One region of the Roseburia sp. AM23-20 genome, then DNA from elsewhere that is predicted to be linked to it. Evidence: predicted binding sites of a transcription regulator. Region 1 holds the regulator's gene; the other holds the start of a gene.
The links. The regulator HrcA, encoded in region 1, represses chaperone genes, less so after heat shock. The targets are predictions, from matches to a motif close to TGTTAGCACTCNNNNNNNNNGAGTGCTAACA.
Positions count from the first base shown of each region.

Region 2: the regulator HrcA is predicted to act here: its motif matches at 7,562-7,592, upstream of clpB (ATP-dependent chaperone ClpB).

Region 1 is NZ_QRHS01000003.1:46,207-55,913, forward strand. Features, by position in the region: gene DW650_RS04355 (Fur family transcriptional regulator) at 1-365, opposite strand, end outside; gene DW650_RS04360 (putative manganese transporter) at 451-1,305, opposite strand; gene DW650_RS04365 (MATE family efflux transporter) at 1,438-2,769, opposite strand; gene dnaJ (molecular chaperone DnaJ) at 2,792-3,970, opposite strand; gene dnaK (molecular chaperone DnaK) at 4,053-5,936, opposite strand; gene grpE (nucleotide exchange factor GrpE) at 5,972-6,607, opposite strand; gene hrcA (heat-inducible transcriptional repressor HrcA) at 6,623-7,723, opposite strand; gene DW650_RS04390 (acyltransferase family protein) at 7,862-8,908, opposite strand; gene DW650_RS04395 (YfhO family protein) at 8,910-9,707, opposite strand, start outside.
Region 2 is NZ_QRHS01000006.1:134,677-144,383, forward strand. Features, by position in the region: gene DW650_RS07220 (ABC transporter substrate-binding protein) at 1-197, opposite strand, end outside; gene DW650_RS07225 (LacI family DNA-binding transcriptional regulator) at 368-1,408, opposite strand; gene pgmB (beta-phosphoglucomutase) at 1,534-2,175, opposite strand; gene DW650_RS07235 (patatin-like phospholipase family protein) at 2,526-3,377, shown strand; gene DW650_RS07240 (MATE family efflux transporter) at 3,410-4,732, shown strand; gene clpB (ATP-dependent chaperone ClpB) at 4,850-7,432, opposite strand; gene DW650_RS07250 (BMP family ABC transporter substrate-binding protein) at 7,670-8,860, opposite strand; gene DW650_RS07255 (HD domain-containing phosphohydrolase) at 8,862-9,707, opposite strand, start outside.

The DNA of each region.
Region 1 (9,707 bases):
TTACACTGCAGCTTAAATCCGTGATCTTTTAAAATATGTTCCGAGATTTCGTCCATAAATTCACACTCCAGATGAATGATCTTTCCGCATTTTACACACTGTAAATGCAGATGTTCCTCACAGTGATGCCCCAATTCTACGTACTGGTATACTGCCTGATTCCCTTTTTCAGCAACATATTTGATCACCGTGCCGTCCTTTGCCAGTTTATCTAAATAGCGGTAAATGGTGGTGATGTTTACCTCGCAGTCCTGCGTCCTCAGATAATGGTCGATATCTGCTACCGCCACTGTCCGGTCACTATTTTTCTTTAAAAATTCCAATATTTTTTTACGGCTGATCGTCGCATAACCACTTCCCGGCATTCTTCCTCGTACCTTCCTGTTTTCTCAATTTTATAATGTTACGGTGCAAACGCATAACATACTTTGATTGCTCACTGACTTATCATTAAAACCCAATCCCGCATGCTCTTATGACAATGCCCCAGAATACACCAAGTGCATACAACGCTGCGACGATTCCAAGGTTCTGCTTCCAGTCACGGTTTAAACGGAATAATACCAGAAGTCCGACACCGGCATTGACTAACAGTCCAGACATCATAGCACCCGCTCCGATAATGCCGCTTAAATAAAGTTCTGTGATCACAACCGAAGATGCACAGTTCGGGATCAGTCCGACTAACGCTGCGACAGCTTCACCCGCGAGCGGCATCACTGTAAAAAATCCTGCCAGTGTATCTTCCCCGATAATTCCTATCACAACATTCAAAAGGAAAGAAATGATCAAAATATACAAAAAAATCTTTAATGTGTGCTTCAGTGCGGAAAGTAAAATTCCATCCTCACAGCTGCAGTGTTCTTCCTCACAGACCACATGGATGTCCATTTCTTTTTCATGCTTTTTCATCACACCTACATATAAAAACTCCACCACAAGACCGGAAATCATAGCGATCACTACTTTGGCAGCAAGGATCTTAACGATCACTGCCGGCGCTACTGCCTCTGAAATCATGATCGGGAGCATCTCATCGGAGGTCGACAGAAAAATCGCAAGCAGTGTTCCGACTGTGATCACACGCCCTGCATAAAGACTTGATGCTGCGGCAGAAAAACCACACTGCGGTATCACTCCAAGCAACGCGCCCCATACTGGTCCGCTTTTTCCGGCATTTCTGATCCGGTTTTTTGCCTTTCCTCCGGTTTTATGCTCTAATGTCTCCATCAGAAGATATGTTACAAACAAAAAAGGCAGTAATTTTACACTGTCTAATAAAGTATCTAAAATAATATCTAACATATGGCACTCCATTCCTGCAATTATTTTGCAATCGTTTTGCATTTGCAACTTGTTTGCATTTTTATTATACGCAGAAATATCTGAATGTCAAGAAAATTTTCGTATTAACATTTGAATATTGTTATTTAGAAATTAATTGTGCTGTGAACCAAAATAATGCCGGTAAAAAAGAATTGCAAGCACCGCCGTCAGAAAATCTGAAACTGCCTGCGCTGCCAATACTCCGGTATAGCCTGCCAGATGGGATGCAGTCAATATCACAACAGCAAAGATAAGTCCCTGTCTGCTGACCGACAGCCAGAACGCTCCCCATGCCTTTCCGGCAGACTGGAATGTACAGGTCGTCACAAGAACGATCGCTACAAATAACATTCCCATCTGCTGGTATTTAAGCATTTCCACGCCGGAATTTACAATCTGTGCATCATCCATAAATACCCGTATCAGCGGTTTTGCTGCAAGTGACAGGGCTGCGGCAAGGATCACGGCAAGACTGCACTCAAATTTATAACAGAATGCCAGAATTTCTTTTAACCGTTTCTTATTATCTGCTCCATAATTGTACCCAATGAGCGGCTGCGCACCAAATGCAAATCCAACTAATACCAGCACAGCGATCATATTTACTTTCATAACGATTCCCATTGCAGCCACTTTTTCATTGCCGTAAGGCAGTAAAAAACGGTTTGTCAGTGCCATTCCAAAACTCTGCATCAGATTTGTGATCGATGCAGGGATTCCGATGGCAAAAATCGGCTTCAGTTCATCAGCCGAAATATGAAATCCCACAGGGTTTACAGACAATTTCTGGCTTCGTTTCAGTAAAAACCACAGAAAATAAAGATCTGCACATATATATCCGATGACCGTTGCGATTGCAGCTCCTGCTGCCCCAAATCCAAGCAGAGAAATAAATACCGGGTCTAACACCATATTCACAACTGCACCCAATATCGTTCCTACCATAGACGCCTTCGCAAAGCCTTCCGTACGGAGCAGGTTTGATGGTGTAAAGGATAAAATAATAAACGGTGCTCCAATCACAATACCCGTATAATATGCAGACGCATAACACAATGTATCTTCATCTGCTCCAAGCATATGGAGAATTGGCATGCGAAAAGCCAGCATTATGATAATCACCAGAATACCACATAAAATTGCAGCATAAAAACAGAATACGCTCATCCTTCTTCCGTCGTCATCCTGTTTTTTCCCAAACATTCTTGAAATAACAGAGCTTCCTCCAAGTCCAAAGATATCTCCCAGTGCGATCATCAGCGTAAAAACCGGTGCTCCAAGTGATACACCCGCCACAAGATCAGTATTTCCTGTCCCTGCAATAAAATAAGTATCCACCATATTATAGATCAGCGATACCACCATGCTGAGCACTACCGGAAGTGCCATTGTAAAATAAGCCTTAGATACCGGTGCTTTTTCAAAAATTTCGTTTTCTTTCATTTTTCTGTTATCTGCCCTATTTTTAGATATCATCTAAGGATTCTTTGATCTTATCCATGAATCCCTTTTTCTTTTTCGGCTTTTCTGCTGTTCCTGCGCTCTCTGCCGACTTGTTTAAAGTATTACCTGTCGCCTCATCAAATTTACGCAGTGCCTCTTTTGCTTCTGCATTTAAAGATGTCGGAACCTGTACCACCAAAGTTACGTAATGATCACCACGCACAGCTTTATTACGAAGAGAAGGCACACCTTTTCCTTTCAGACGTATTCTCGTATCTGTCTGAGTACCTGCTTTCACTTCGTATAAAACATCACCATCCACCGTATTAATGCGAACCTCTCCGCCTAATGCCGCCTGTGCAAAGGAAATCGGTACCGTAGAATAGATATTCATATCCTGGCGCTGGAAGATCGGATGACGAGATACTACTACCTCTACTAACAGATCTCCACGCGGTCCGCCATTGATGCCAGGTTCACCTTTTTCACGGATTCTGACACTCTGTCCATTGTCAATTCCGGCAGGAATCGATACCTGAATTTTCTTTTTACTTGAAATGTATCCTGTTCCACGGCAATCAGGACATTTATCCTTGATCATCTTTCCGGAGCCGCCACAGTCCGGACAGGTCTGTACATTCTGTACTGTCCCAAAGAAAGACTGCTGGGTAAATACCACTTTACCTTTACCACCGCATTTTGTACAGGTCTCCGGTGTTGTTCCCGGTTTTGCACCTGTACCATGGCATTTCTGGCACTCATCCTTTAAGACCATCTCGATCTCTTTCTCACAGCCAAATACAGCTTCCTCAAATGTAATGCGGACGCTGGTACGCAGATTCTGACCTTTCATCGGTCCATCATTGCCACGTCTCCTTGATCCACCGCCGAAGAAATCTCCGAAAATATCCCCAAAGATATCTCCCATATCCATACCGGAAAAATCAAATCCGCCTGCTCCACCGGCACTGCCATCAAATGCCGCATGCCCAAACTGATCATACTGTTTTCTCTTCTCTGCATCACTGAGCACTGCATATGCTTCCTGCGCCTCTTTAAACTTTGCCTCCGCTTCCTTATCTCCGGGATTCATATCCGGATGATACTTTTTGGCAAGTACACGGAACGCTTTCTTGATCTCAGCATCTGTTGCCGTTTTACTCACGCCTAAGACTTCATAATAATCTCTCTTATCTGCCATAACGTTTTCCTCTCTCAAACTGCATACAGGGTTTCCGGGAAAACCCCCGGAAACCCCGTTGTATTTTTATTATTTCTGATGATTAAACTTCTTTGAAGTCTGCGTCTACGACATCATCATCTGCGGAAGATGCACCTGCCTGTGCGTTACCGCCCATGCCGCTCATATCAGGACCTGCACCAGCTGCTCCCTGTGCTGCCTGTGTCTGCTCATACATCTTTGCAAATACCTTCTGTGCACTCTCTGTCAGTTTTTCCTGAAGGGATTTCAGCTCTGTTACATCAGCTTCTGTCATTTCTTCCGGATTCTGATGTGCATCTAAGAATGATTTTACTGCATTCATATCAGCTTCTACTGCAGATTTATCAGCCGGATCAAGGTTTGCCCCAACCTGATCTAATGCCTGCTGTGTCTGGAATACGAAGGAATCAGCATCGTTTCTTGCATCGATTGCTTCTTTTCTCTTCTTATCCTGTGCTTCGAACTCTGCAGCTTCTTTTACTGCCTTATCGATCTCATCATCAGACATGTTAGAACCTGCTGTGATCGTAATATGCTGTTCTTTTCCAGTTCCTAAATCTTTTGCAGATACATTTACGATACCGTTTGCATCGATATCAAATGTAACTTCGATCTGCGGAACACCACGACGTGCTGGCGGGATACCATCCAGACGGAACTGTCCAAGGGATTTGTTATCTCTTGCAAACTGTCTCTCACCCTGTACAACGTTGATATCTACTGCTGTCTGGTTATCTGCTGCTGTTGAGAAGATCTGGCTCTTCTTTGTAGGAATTGTTGTATTTCTCTCGATCAGTCTTGTTGCGATACCACCCATTGTCTCGATGGAAAGTGAAAGTGGTGTTACATCCAGAAGTAAGATCTCACCTGCACCTGCATCTCCTGCAAGTTTACCACCCTGGATAGATGCACCGATGGCAACACACTCATCCGGGTTCAATGTCTTACTTGGCTCTTTGCCTGTCAACTGTTTTACTTTATCCTGAACAGCCGGGATACGTGTAGAACCACCAACTAATAATACCTGACCAAGATCAGCATTGGTAAGTCCTGCATCTCTCATGGCGTTCTGAACCGGAATAGCTGTTTTTTCAACGAGATCATGTGTCAGTTCGTCGAATTTTGCTCTGGTTAAGTTCATATCAAAGTGTTTCGGTCCCTCAGCAGTTGCTGTGATGAACGGAAGGTTGATATTTGTGGTTGTTGCAGAAGAAAGCTCTTTCTTTGCTTTCTCAGCAGCTTCTTTTAATCTCTGAAGAGCCATCTTATCAGTAGAAAGATCAACACCTTCTGCTTTCTTGAACTCATCGATCATCCACTGTGTGATTCTGTTATCAAAATCATCACCACCAAGATGTGTATCACCGTTTGTAGATAATACTTCGATAACACCATCGCCAATCTCAATGATAGAAACATCAAATGTACCACCACCAAGGTCGTATACCATGATCTTCTGCTCTTTCTCATTGTCAAGACCATAAGCTAAAGCTGCTGCTGTCGGCTCGTTGATGATACGTTTTACATCAAGACCTGCGATCTTACCTGCATCTTTGGTTGCCTGACGCTGGGCATCGTTGAAGTAAGCCGGAACTGTGATAACAGCCTCTGTTACTTTTTCTCCTAAGTATCCTTCTGCATCAGCTTTTAATTTCTGTAAGATCATTGCAGAAATCTGCTGTGGAGAATACTGTTTATCATCAATTGCTACTTTATAATCAGTACCCATATGTCTCTTGATAGAAGATATGGTCTTTTCTGCGTTTGTAACAGCCTGACGTTTTGCAGGCTCACCTACTAATCTCTCGCCTGTTTTTGTGAATGCAACGATAGATGGTGTTGTTCTTGCACCTTCCTGATTTGCGATAACGGTAGGTTTTCCACCTTCCATAACAGCTACACAACTGTTTGTTGTACCTAAGTCAATACCAATGATTTTACTCATAATGATTTCCTCCTCATCTAATATCTATGAAATACTTAGTTTGCTACTTTTACCATACTGTGTCTTACTACAGTATCTCTGTACATATATCCCTTCTGGAGTTCTTCTGCTACTACATTTTCTCCTAAGGTTTCATCCTCCACATGCATTACTGCGTTGTGGAAATTCGGATCAAATTCTGCACCGACTGCTTCGATCGGTGTTACACCTGCTTCCTCTAATACGGTAAGCATCTGGCGGTAGATCTTATCCATTCCGACAACAAAAGCATCTTCTTTGCTTTCTTCCGGAACAGCTGCAAGACCACGCTCGAAGTTATCAATTACCGGCAGGATCTTTTCTACGATCGTTTTGGCTCCCATATCGTACATCTGTGATTTTTCCTTTTCTGTACGCTTACGAAAATTATCGAACTCTGCCATCTGTCTTTTGACTTTGTCAGTAAGCTCTTCGATCTGCTCATCCTTTTTATCTTTTTTCTTTTTGAAAAAAGATTTCTTTTTATCTGAATCTTCAGAATCCGTATCAGCATTTTCTGCTTCTTCCGTATCTGCTGTCTCAGTTGTCTCTTCCGTGGATGTCACATTTTCATCCGTCTGGGTTTCAGAAGCATTTTCCTCTGTGGAATTCTCCATTGCTTCGTCTAATACCTCTTCATTCATCTCTGACATCTATGAACCACCTTTCTATGTCTGTTCCTTATCCTTGTTTAAAATTCCATCTAAGGAATTTTTCAAGGTTTTCAGGTTATCCATTACTTTCTCATAATCCATTCGCTTCGGTCCGACAATTCCTATCGTTCCACGAACGCCTTCGCCCAATTCATAAGTTGCTGTCACAACACTGCAGTCCTTCATGGTCTGTATCGGGCTTTCATTTCCTATATAAACCTGAATCCCTGTATTATCATCATCTAACAGGTTTTCAGTTACAAGGCTCGCTAACTGCTGTTTCTCCTCAAATGTGGAGATCAGCTCACTCGCTTTCTCCGAATCACTTAACTCCGGATATTTAAAGAAGTTGGTTGTTCCGCTTGTATAAATGCGGATGTCCTCATCCTGTCCCATCGTCTCTGCCACGGTATCAAGCACATCACTGATGATATCACTGTGAATGCCTGCCTGCTCTTTCAGCTTTGCAATGGTTCCAAGATTGATCTCCTGCAATGCAAGACCATTTAAATTCGCATTTAACAGGAAATTCAGTTTTAACATCGTCTCATTATCGATTGGTTCACTGACCGGAATAATTTTATTCTTGACCAGATTACCTTCGGTAACGATCGTTGCTAAGATCTGTTCTTCATTCATATTGGATAACTGGATGAACTTTACTTTATTCTTATGGAACGTCGGTGCTGTTACCATCGTTGCATAATTGGTATTGTTCGCCAGTATCTTTGCCACTTGCTGCAACACCTGATCCATCTTCTCCGTGTGTTCGATGACGAAACTCTTCATCTCATCGACCTCACGTTTTTTCTCTTCCATCAGATGATCCACATAAAAGCGGTATCCTTTGTCAGAAGGAATCCTGCCGGCTGAAGTATGCGGCTGTAAAATGTATCCAAGTTCTTCCAGATCTGCCATCTCATTACGGATCGTTGCAGAGCTTAAATTCAAATCGGTATACTTGGATATCGTTCGTGATCCAACCGGTTCGCCTGTCTCTAAATAGTTGCGGATGATTGCATCAAGAATTTTCGTTTTTCGTTCGTCTAACTCGAATTCCTCGTCCATTCTCTTCTCCATCTCCATACTCTGTAACTCTCTGTAAGAATCTGGCATCTGCCTTAGTTCCCAGTTACTTTTTATATCTGTTAGCACTCGTTATTGTGGAGTGCTAACATCTATGTACTTAAAATAGCACCATCATATTCTTTTGTCAACACTAATTTTTATAATTTCTGCGGTTTTATATTTTTTTTATAATTTTACGGTTTTATTCCTTTTTCTTCCTATATATATGAGGATCAATCCGATCAGAACACTGCCACTAACAACCACCAGATAACGCACCAGATGATTTCCTGCATCCAGTCCCATACTCTCCATGATCTTTTTGTACCAGAAATATACCAGCATGTGCAAAAGAAAAATCTCAGTCGAGAGTTCACGCATAATCTTTGCCATTGCCCCCCGCTTATCGCTTACCGGACAAAAAGCGGCTGCCAGAAAAAGATTTGCCGTGACAAGAGGTGTCATTAGATACATATCATGGGATGATTCGCCAATTTTCTGAGTGACGATCCACTCTTCTAACATCATGAGTGCCAGAAAAACTATCGTATGCCATCCATAATCATTTTTTCTGATCCGGTCTGCCTTTACCCGGAACAAATATCCCGTCGTCACAAACGGGAATCCAAAAAACAGGCCATTTCTTGCGGTAGCAAATACAGAAAGATACCATCTGATCTCATTTGCAGCCGGCGAAAGATCATCAAAAGCATGATGATAAGTGTTATGGCAGACTCCAGCCAGATATAATAGTACGGCAGCCACTACAATGCTTTTTACACTCCATTGAAAGTGCGTTGCAAGAAGATACAATAACAGTACCGCCACAACCGTTGCAAGAAGATACCATAGCTGTATATAAGAACCGATCAGAAAAAATCTTCTCGCCAGTTCTGACAAATTTCCGGCAGCACTTCTTTTTTTCTCCCAGAACCGGTCAATGATCGGGATCAGATATAACAGACTCCACCATACATACATCTTTATAATATGGAAAAGATATTTTTTTACCCTGCCTTTGTCCGCTATTTTTTCTCCCATAAAATATCCGGTACATACAAAAAAGAACGGCACTGCCATCCGGCAGATTACCTGCTGAAATTCGTGTGAAAATACCGGAGCAGCCTCTTCAAATGGTGGAATGTGAATGGCAACAACTAGAAATGCTGCTGCAAATTTCAGAAAATCAAGTGCCCTGTATTCATTTTTTTCCGATAGATATATCGTAGACATCTTAGATCCTTTCTTTCGTCCTGCCCTGTTCTTTTTTTCTCTTATCACCCGTTCTATATCTGAAAACAGCAATCCCGATCACCGACAGGATTCCAAGACCGCTCAAAACAGCACCCGTTTTTAAATACGGTGTACAGTAATAAAATTCGATCTGATGTATTCCCTCCGGCACATCAACTGCCATATACATCGTATCTGCCTTTAAAACATCTGCTTCCTTGCCATCAATATACGCCTGCCATCCACTGCTGTATGGGATCGTCAGACAAAGCAATTCTTCCTGATCTGTCTCAAGAGTACCGGATATCCGGTTGGTATCCATGACGACCCCTTTTAAAACATTCTGTTTCAGTTTTTTTGCCAGACTATCAACCTGCTGCATCGGCTGACATACGATCTGCATCTCATCAAACCGGTAAGTCCCCTTTTCATGAAATGTCAGTGTAATTTCATCTGCTTTTTCATCACGATAGCCGGTATTGATCAGATAATCATCCACACCACTGTAAAAATTATTCTTTCTGGTAAGGAATGTAATCATCTTTGTAATCTTTCCACAGGTCACATCAATGTGCAGACGGCTCTTCGACTGTGTTAAGGTTTTTCCTTCCTCCGAAAACCCAAGTCCCTTTAATATAAAGTATGTTTCGCTCTCCGGCATCCCCTCAAAGGAAAGTGTGACCGACGCTTTCTTTTCTGTCGCTGTAAATCCGTGGTCTGTCAGTTCCACGTTATGCATATCCGTAATCTCATAAGAAATCTCTTTATCTGTAAATTCCATTCCGGTTTCCTTCTGAGC
Region 2 (9,707 bases), on a different contig from region 1:
TATATAGCACCCACATTCTCTCCGACAAAATAGGTCGGGATTGTAAGTGTGATCTCACCACCGTCAGATGCGCTCTCTGTCTTTCCTCCCTTTTCGGTTGCTGATGCACTGTTATCACCGCCGTTTGAGCCACCGCATGCTGCAAGGGACGCTGTCATTGCTGCCACAAGTAAAATAGATACAAATCTTTTCTTCATATGTATTCCTCCTGAAATATTAGTATAAAGTAAAAAACTAAAACGTTTTGGTAACTGATAAATGAATCATATCCCAAAACGTTTTGGTTTTCAAGTCTTTTGTGCATTTTTTTGTTTTTTCATCATGTTTCACGAATTTTATTGTTTACTTTTATATAATTTTCACAAGCTCATTTCTTTGTTGATGCGCGTTTCATAAGTTTGTATTCCATTGGTATCCAGTCTGGTACACGGTTTCCTTCAATCATGCTGATGACCGTATTCGCACACGCTACGCCCATTTTGTAAGGATACTGCTTAATCGATGTAATCCCTCCGTGAATATACTGTGAAACCGTATAATCATCAAACCCTGCTATTGCTACATCATCCGGCACCCGTACTCCAAGCTGTCCCATGCCTTCAATTGCTCCAATCGCAATGCCGTCACTCACACAAAAAAAAGCATCAATCTCCGGATAACTTTTTTTTAATTCTATTGACTTTTGAACAGCTATTTTCTGCTCAAACAGACAGTCCTCGATCCATTCTTCCCGGATATGGAGTCCGTGTTTCTCTAATGCACGCCTGTATCCACACTCTCTGCGTTCTGACACCTGCGCCATCTTCTTACCGGAAAGCATTGCAATATTACGGCATCCATTCTCAATAAGATGCTCTACTTCTTCAAAAGATGCTTTCTCATTATCAACGGAAACCTCACATACATGATCGCTTTCCAGCGCAACATCCACAAGGACGCAGGGAATCTCACTGTTTTTAATCTGCTCATAGTACGGCATATCCATAGCGAGCCCGTCAACTATGATTCCAGTCAGTTTCTTTTTCTTGCAGATCTGCCCAAAACTGATTTTTATCTGCTTGTTTGTCGGCATTGTAAGAATCGTAAATTCATACTCCATTTTCTGGGCAATCTTATAAATCCCACTCGTAAGTCCAAACATAATACCGCTCGGATCTTCTTCCGGCAATTCTCCGGCAAGCAGCAGTGCAATTGTCTTCTTCTGTATGCCTCTTAGTGAACGGCCAGCCTCATCCGGCATATAATCCAGTCGTCTTGCCACCTCCATGACTTTCTGTCTGGTCTTTTCACTCACATCTTTATAGCCGTTCAGTGCATGGGATACCGTAGTCAGTGATACTCCTGCCTCCTGTGCGACATCACGTATCGTCGTTCTTTCATTCAGATATAACTTTCTGTCTTTCGCCATATGATCCCCCATTGCATTACATTTTTCAGTGGTTTGTAACCATCTTATCACATTTTATCATGATATTCCAACTGCAAAGTAAGCAATTCCATCCATATTTTTCCTGTTTATATTACTTGTAATTCTTATTTTGCAATGTCCAGTAAATCTTTAAATGTAGACAGCTTATAATCTGCTTTGTCATAACCTGCCGCATCGCCGATCGCAATTGCTGTCATATGACCGGAAACTGCTGCATCAATTCCCGCATATGCATCTTCCACAACACCGCACTCTTCCGGCTTCAAGCCAAGAAACTCTGCTGCTTTTAAGAAAACTTCCGGATCTGGTTTGGATTTTTTAATATTTGTTCCATCCGAAATTGCATCGAATTTGTCGATAATTCCTGTTCTCTCAAGAATATATTTTGCATTCCTGCTTGATGATCCGATTGAAAGCAGATAACCCCTTCTATGCAGCTCATCTAAAGTTTCTTTCACTTCATCACTGACATCTGCCGGTGTCATCTGCTCTAAAAGTTTTTTATAAATATCATTCTTCTCAACCGCCATCTTCTGTTTATCCTCATCGCTTAACAGAGGTCCCTCATATCTTTCCAGAATAATTTCCAGGCTATCCATACGGCTCACTCCGCGCAGCCGGTTATTGATCTCCTGATCGAAATAAATACCTTTCTCATCAGCCATCTGTTTCCATGCTTTATAATGATACTGATCTGTAAACACGATCACCCCGTCCAGATCAAAAATAAGTCCTTTTAATGACATTTCTACACCTCCATACTTTCTCTCGCTCTTAGTTTTCCGATATCATCCTGTGTGTTTTCTCTCTTGTCTATGTTCATGCGTCCAGTTACCAAAACGTTTTGGTAAATTTATATTATCATCCTCTATTTTAAAAATCAACAACGTTTTGGTAAATTGTCAATAAAATTCATGTACTGCAAAAACTGCGGTTGAATTTTACAGCAGACAAGCCTTTCTTTCCATACTTCCATCCGGCGAAACAAAAACACCGGCAAATCTGTTTATATTGGTATTGAACGATTTGTAGTAAATAAAGTATAATGTCCATAAGCTCATTTTGACACCTATCAAAATACAAAGAAAGGAACACTATGAAAACAGGACTTGTAGTAGAAGGCGGTGGTATGAAATGCGCATACAGTGCCGGCATTCTGGATAAATTTTTAGACGATGATATCACATTTTCCTACTGCATCGGCGTATCTGCGGGTGCTGCAAATACGCTGTCTTATCTTGCAGGGCAGCGGGGACGTAATCTCCGTTTTTATACGGAACATCTAAGTGATCCGCGCTACTTAAGCGTACGAAGTTTAGTACATACTGGAAACTTATTCGGTCTGCAGTATATTTACGGGACACTGACAAATTCCGATGGGGCAGATCCGCTTGATTACTCTGCCGTCATGGAAAATCCGGCTGAATTTTATATGACTGCAACCGATGCAGCAACCGGGCGTGCAGCTTATTTTTCCAAATATGACATTATCCGCGACGATTACCGCACGGTTATGGCAACCTGCGCTCTTCCCGGTTTCTGCCGTCCTGTAAAAGTAGGGGAACATTTTTATTATGACGGCGGTGTTGCCGATTCGATTCCGCTGCACCATGCGATCGAACAAGGCTGTACCAAAATGGTCGTTATCCTCTCAAATCCAAGGGACTTCGTAAAAAAACCAGAGGCACACCGCCCGCTGTATAAACATATGCTGCATAAATATCCGAAAACAATCCAAAGCATCGACAACCGGCATATTAATTATCAGGCATCCATCGACCTTGCCTGCCGGCTAGAAAAAGAAGGCTATGTTTTTATCTTTGCGCCAAGCCGCCATATGCCGCTTAGCACTTTCTCCAAGGATGCTGCCTTAGAACAGGATCTTTATGATCTCGGAGTTGCAGATTATGAAGCCCGCGCAGAAGAGTTGAAATATTTTTTGAACTAATTTATCTTACAAATAAAAGGACTTTTACCACTATGACCAAAGATCTTACCACCGGAAAAATCATGCCGATCCTGATCCGCTTTACGATCCCGCTCGTGCTCGGCAACCTGTTCCAGCTTACCTACAATGCCGTAGACAGTATCATTGTCGGGCATTTTGTCGGAAAAGAAGCACTTGCCGCTGTCGGCATCTGCAATCCGATTTCCACTCTGATGATCCTGTTTTTAAACGGACTGTGCATGGGTGCCAGCATTTTAATGGGAATGCAGTATGGGGCAAAAGATTACGACACGCTGCACCGCCAGATCAGTACCACCATGCTCTCCGGCGTTATTTTTTCGTTGATCTTATCCACAGCATGTATCCTGTTTGCAAGACCGATCCTGATCTTAATGCAGGCGGATGCAGGTATTTTATCCCTCACAACAGAATACTTACAGATCATCTTTTTAGGATTGGTCTTTACTTTTCTGTACAACTTTTTTTCGAGCACACTGCGTGCACTCGGTGACAGCAATACCCCGCTTTATTTTCTGATGATCAGTGCCGTTTTAAATATTTTAGGGGATCTGTTTTTTGTTGTCGTGTTGAAAGCCGGCAGCAACGGCTGCGCGGTATCTACCGTGCTGAGTGAAGCCTTATGCTGCGTTTTCTGTGTCATCTATATCCAGAAAAAAGTGCCCTTATTAAGACTCGGAAAAAAATGGCTGGTATTTGACCGCTCGCTCTTAATGCGCACGATCGCCTATGGCTGGACATCCGCATTACAGCAGGCAACTGTACAGCTTGGAAAACTCGGCATCCAGGCAATCGTTAACACCATGGGTGTTTCGGTTGCAGCCGCATTTGCGATCGTAAACAGAATTGACGACTTTGCCTACACACCGGAACAGAATATTGCGCATGCCATGACTGCCCTGATGGCACAGAATAAAGGTGCCGGAAAAAAAGACCGCATGCGGGAAGGATTCCGCTGCGGTATGATTCTTGAAATTATATACGGGCTTATTGTATTTGCACTTTGCTTTTTATTTGCAAGAGAATTTATGCTCTGCTTTATCAAAGATGAGGAAGTCATCGGACACGGTGTCATCTACCTGCATCTGATCTCCCTGATGTATATACTGCCGGCTGTCACAAACGGGATCCAGGGGTATTTCCGCGGTATCGGCGATTTAAAGATCACACTTATCAGCAGTTTTGTAAATATGGGAATCCGCGTGCTTGCCGCCGCACCTCTCGTCTTTAAAATGCATCTTGGTATTGAGGCACTTCCATATTCCTATCTTGCAGGCTGGATCGCCATGCTGATCGTGGAGTTACCGCTTTTGCTGCGCAAAGTACACAGCAAATAAACAAGAAAAAAGGACTCTATCCGTTTTGGGGATAAAGTCCTTCTTTTTCTATTTTGTATCTATGCAATTATCTCTTCAGGCACATTGTCTGATTCTCTCGCTACCATCCACAATCTGTCACTTTACGCGCGCAGTCAGATGGTCTCCTTCCACGTCAATCAGGATCGTATCGCCTTCCCTTACCTCATCTGCAAGAATCAGTTTTGCAGAAAGTGTCTCCACATGTTTCTGTAAGAAACGCTTTAACGGTCTTGCACCGTAAACCGGATCGTATCCGTTGTCCACGATATACTGCTTTGCCGCATCTGTCAGCTCTACTGTGATCTCACGGTCAGAGAGACGTTTGTTGAGATCTGTGATCAGAAGGTTGATAATGTTGCCGATATTGCCTTTTGTGAGCGGCTTGAACATGATGATCTCATCGAGACGGTTCAAAAATTCCGGACGGAAATGTCCTCTCAGTTCATTCATGACTGCCTCTTCACACTCCGGATTGATATCTCCGTTGTCATCAATTCCTTCGAGCAGATGCGCCGAACCAAGGTTTGACGTCATAATAATGATCGTATTCTTAAAGTCAACGGTTCTGCCCTGCGAATCTGTGATACGTCCGTCATCAAGTACCTGTAACAGCACATTGAATACATCCGGATGTGCTTTTTCCACCTCATCAAACAGTACAACAGAATATGGTTTTCTGCGGACTGCCTCGGTGAGCTGACCGCCCTCATCGTATCCGACATATCCTGGAGGCGCTCCGATTAAACGGGAGACGGAATATTTCTCCATATACTCACTCATATCAAGACGCACCATGTTAGACTCGTCATCAAACAGGCTTGCCGCAAGTGCCTTTGCGAGCTCCGTCTTACCAACACCGGTAGGTCCTAAGAACAGGAACGAACCGATCGGCTTTGTCGGATCTTTGATACCTGCTTTGGAACGGATGATCGCTTCTGTAACCTTAGTGACACCCTCGTCCTGTCCGATGACACGTTTGTGTAGTTCCTCATCGAGATGAAGTGTCTTGTTTCTCTCACTCTCCGTCAGTTTTGCAACCGGGATACCGGTCCAGCGGGAAATAATACGTGCAATCTCCTCCTCGCTGACATTTTCATGTACCAGGGAAAGATCACGGTTCTTTACTTCCTCTTCTTCGGCTTCCAACTGTTTTTCTAACTGCGGTAATTTGCCATACTGCAATTCTGCTGCTTTTTCCAGATCATAATTCTGCTGTGCGGTCTTGATCTCATTTTTGACTGTCTCGATCTCCTCACGCAGTTTCTGGACTTTTTCTACCGATTTCTTTTCATTTTCCCACTGCGCTTTTTTCGTATTAAACGTATCGCGCAGTTCTGCCAATTCTTTCTGCAGGTCAGCGAGACGCTCCTGGCTTAACCTGTCTGTTTCTTTCTTTAATGCGGTTTCCTCAATCTCAAGCTGCATGACACGACGGTTTAATTCATCAAGTTCTGTCGGCATGGAATCAAGTTCTGTCTTGATCAGGGCACATGCCTCATCCACAAGGTCGATCGCTTTATCCGGCAGGAAACGGTCGGAAATATAACGGTTTGAGAGCACTGCTGCCGATACTAACGCAGAGTCTGTGATCTTTACACCGTGGAACACTTCGTAGCGCTCCTTTAAACCACGCAGAATGGAAATCGTATCCTCAACCGTCGGCTCATCCACCATAACCGGCTGGAATCTTCGCTCTAACGCTGCATCTTTTTCGATATATTCACGGTATTCATCAAGTGTCGTTGCACCGATACAATGCAGTTCACCACGCGCAAGCATAGGTTTTAACAGCTGTCCGGCATCCATTGCGCCGTCCGTTTTTCCGGCTCCGACGATCGTGTGCAGCTCATCGATAAACAGGATGATCTGTCCGTCAGAATTTTTGATATCATCAAGAACCGCTTTCAAACGCTCCTCAAATTCACCACGATACTTCGCACCTGCGACCAGGGCACCCATATCCAGTGCAAATAATTTTTTATCTTTCAAGCCTTCCGGCACATCACCTTTTACGATACGCTGTGCAAGTCCTTCTACCACTGCGGTCTTACCTACACCAGGTTCACCAATCAGCACCGGATTATTTTTTGTCTTACGTGAAAGGATACGGACTACATTCCGGATCTCATCATCACGTCCGATAACAGGATCAAGTTTCTGCTCTTTCGCACGCGCTACCATATCGTAACCGTATTTTTCAAGAGTATCATAAGTAGCTTCCGGATTGTCCGAAACAACACGCTGATTGCCGCGCACCGTTGAGAGTGCCTGTAAAAACCGCTCTCTCGTGATTCCGTACTCTTTGAAGATCTCCTTCATTGCCTTGTTCGGGTATTTTAACAATGCAAGAAAAAGATGCTCCACGGAAACATATTCGTCTCCCATCTGCTTTGCCTCGTCCTCTGCATGGATCAGCACCTTATTTAAATCCTGACCGACATAGACCTGACCGCCGGATACCTTTACCCTTGCAGCAAGATGTTTCTTTGCGTTATCCAGAAAATGCTCTTTCTGGATTTCCATTTTTTCTATCAGTTTTAAAATCAGTCCGTCTTCCTGCTGCAGCAATGCAACAAGCAGATGTTCCTGCTCGATTTCCTGATTGCCATATTCATATGCAAGTTTTTCACAATCATTGATCGCTTCTACGGACTTCTGTGTAAATTTCTGAATGTTCATATATCTTCCTCCCTCTTATTCTATTGTGGTCCAAACTGGACATCTATATCAAATGATGGCAGACCATCATGAGTTTTCTTTCTTAATTTATATCTGTTTTCCGTTTACAATTTGTGTTATACACCCGATTGTTAGCACTGTCAAGAGGTGAGTGCTAATTATTTTATAAAAAAAATATAAACTGTCCTACGAATACGATATGCTCTGCATCCGCAGGACTTTTTCCCTCACAATCCCCTATTCTTCTATCCGGATCACATCTTTCAGCACATAATGAAACGAAGGTGCAGACGCAAACTCATTCTCCGTATATCCCTGATTCAGATCATAAGTATCGTCCGGGTCATCCGGATCTGCCCCGACATAATCTCCCCGGAACACATCCAGTTTCCCCTGCTCAAACTGCCGGATCACTTCCTGCATTTTTTCCGCTGTGCCATCAGCAGCCGTGATTTCATTTAATTCTAACATCTGCACCCAGTCTTCTTCAAAACCGGCACCAATATCATTTCCATTGACCGTTCCTTTGATACTTTTCTCAATCACACGGTCGTTTAAAACTGCATCCACAGCTCCCATCATATAGGGTTCCCAGTTGATCTTGCATCCGGTAAGATAAGTGGTCGGCGCCACATCTTCCATACTCTGGTTATAACTTACCAGATAAACTGGAGTTCCCACAGCAGTTTCCTCACACGCGGTAGCGGGACCTGCAGTATCCGAATGCTGTGATATGATCACACAGCCCTCATCAATCAGGTCTTTGGCATACTGTTTTTCCGTCCGGTAATCATTCCATTTATTGGTATAACGCACTGTCATCACCGCTTCCGGTACAACCGATCTCACTCCGAGCAAAAATGCCGTATATCCGGAGATCACCTCCGCATAAGGATAGGCTGCAACATATCCGATCTTTGCCTGTTGCTCCGTAATCACGCCTTCTTTTATCAGTTCTTTCATTTTCATCCCGGCTGCCACTCCCGCCGTATACCTTCCCTGATAAATTTTCCCCATGAATGTATGATAATTTTTTAAGAGGGGCTCTTCATTTGCATTCGCACATGTTGCCATACAAAACTCGATCCCGGGATATTTTTCTGCAAACTCCTTCGTAACGGTTCCATAATTATAACTGGTCGTAAAAATCAGGTCACACCCGGCATCCACAAGCTGCTGTAAGTACTCTGATTCCGTTCCCTCCGCAACATTATTGAGTGCAATGACTTTTACCTGATCCCCGTATTTTGTCTGGATTGCCTCCTGCGCATCAATAAAATTGCTGGTATATGCGGTACTCGCATCTCCAACATACACAAAACCAACAGTGATCTCTTTTTCTTCGTCTCTCAGAAAGTATACAGATGCCGACACAAAAGCAATCACAACCAGACAGGTGCACAATGTCACAAGATATACTTTTTTCACCTTACTCCTCCTCTTTTTCCCTGCTATGATCTGCATGTGCATGTTCTTTGTACAGACTGCATATGTCAATCTTTCCATTGTCAATCAGTCCTAACATAACATCGACAAGTCCTGGATCAAACTGCGTTCCCCTTCCATTTTTCAGTTCCTGTATCACATAGGTCATATCCAACTGTTTCCGGTAAACGCGATTCACCGTCATTGCATCAAATGTATCTGCAATTCCGATAATTCTGGCATTGATCGGGATTTCTTCTCCTTTTAACCCGTGCACATATCCTTTTCCATCATATCTTTCATGATGATATAAGGCCCCCTCTTCCACATGGTCTACGATTGTGAAACTCTTTAAGATTTCCGCACCTTTCGTCACATGCGATTTCATAATTCCATATTCCTCGTCCGTTAATTTTCCCGGCTTATTTAAAATCCGGTCGGGAATACCGATTTTTCCGATATCATGTAAAAGCGCTGCCCTTTTCAGATCCTCACAGCTTTTCTCATCAAACCCAAGTTCTTTTGCGATCAGTACGGAATATTCTGCCACACGCTCAGAATGCTGACTCGTCCTTACATCTTTAGCGTCTACCGTCTTAGCAATCGTAAGTACCGTCTCATTCCCCATTTCCAGCTGCTTTTTTACCAGTTCAATCTCCTTTTTCTGAAGATTGATCACTCTCTGCACCTGTGTATGAAAAATCATCCAGGTCAGATAAGCTACTGCTAACGTAAACACTGCCACTATATAAACCACAAACCACCAGTGATCGTAGATCTCTGCCTTTTTTTCAATGGTATACACACTTTCCACTACCGGATTCTGTCCCTTATGATCCAGCACCGCAAT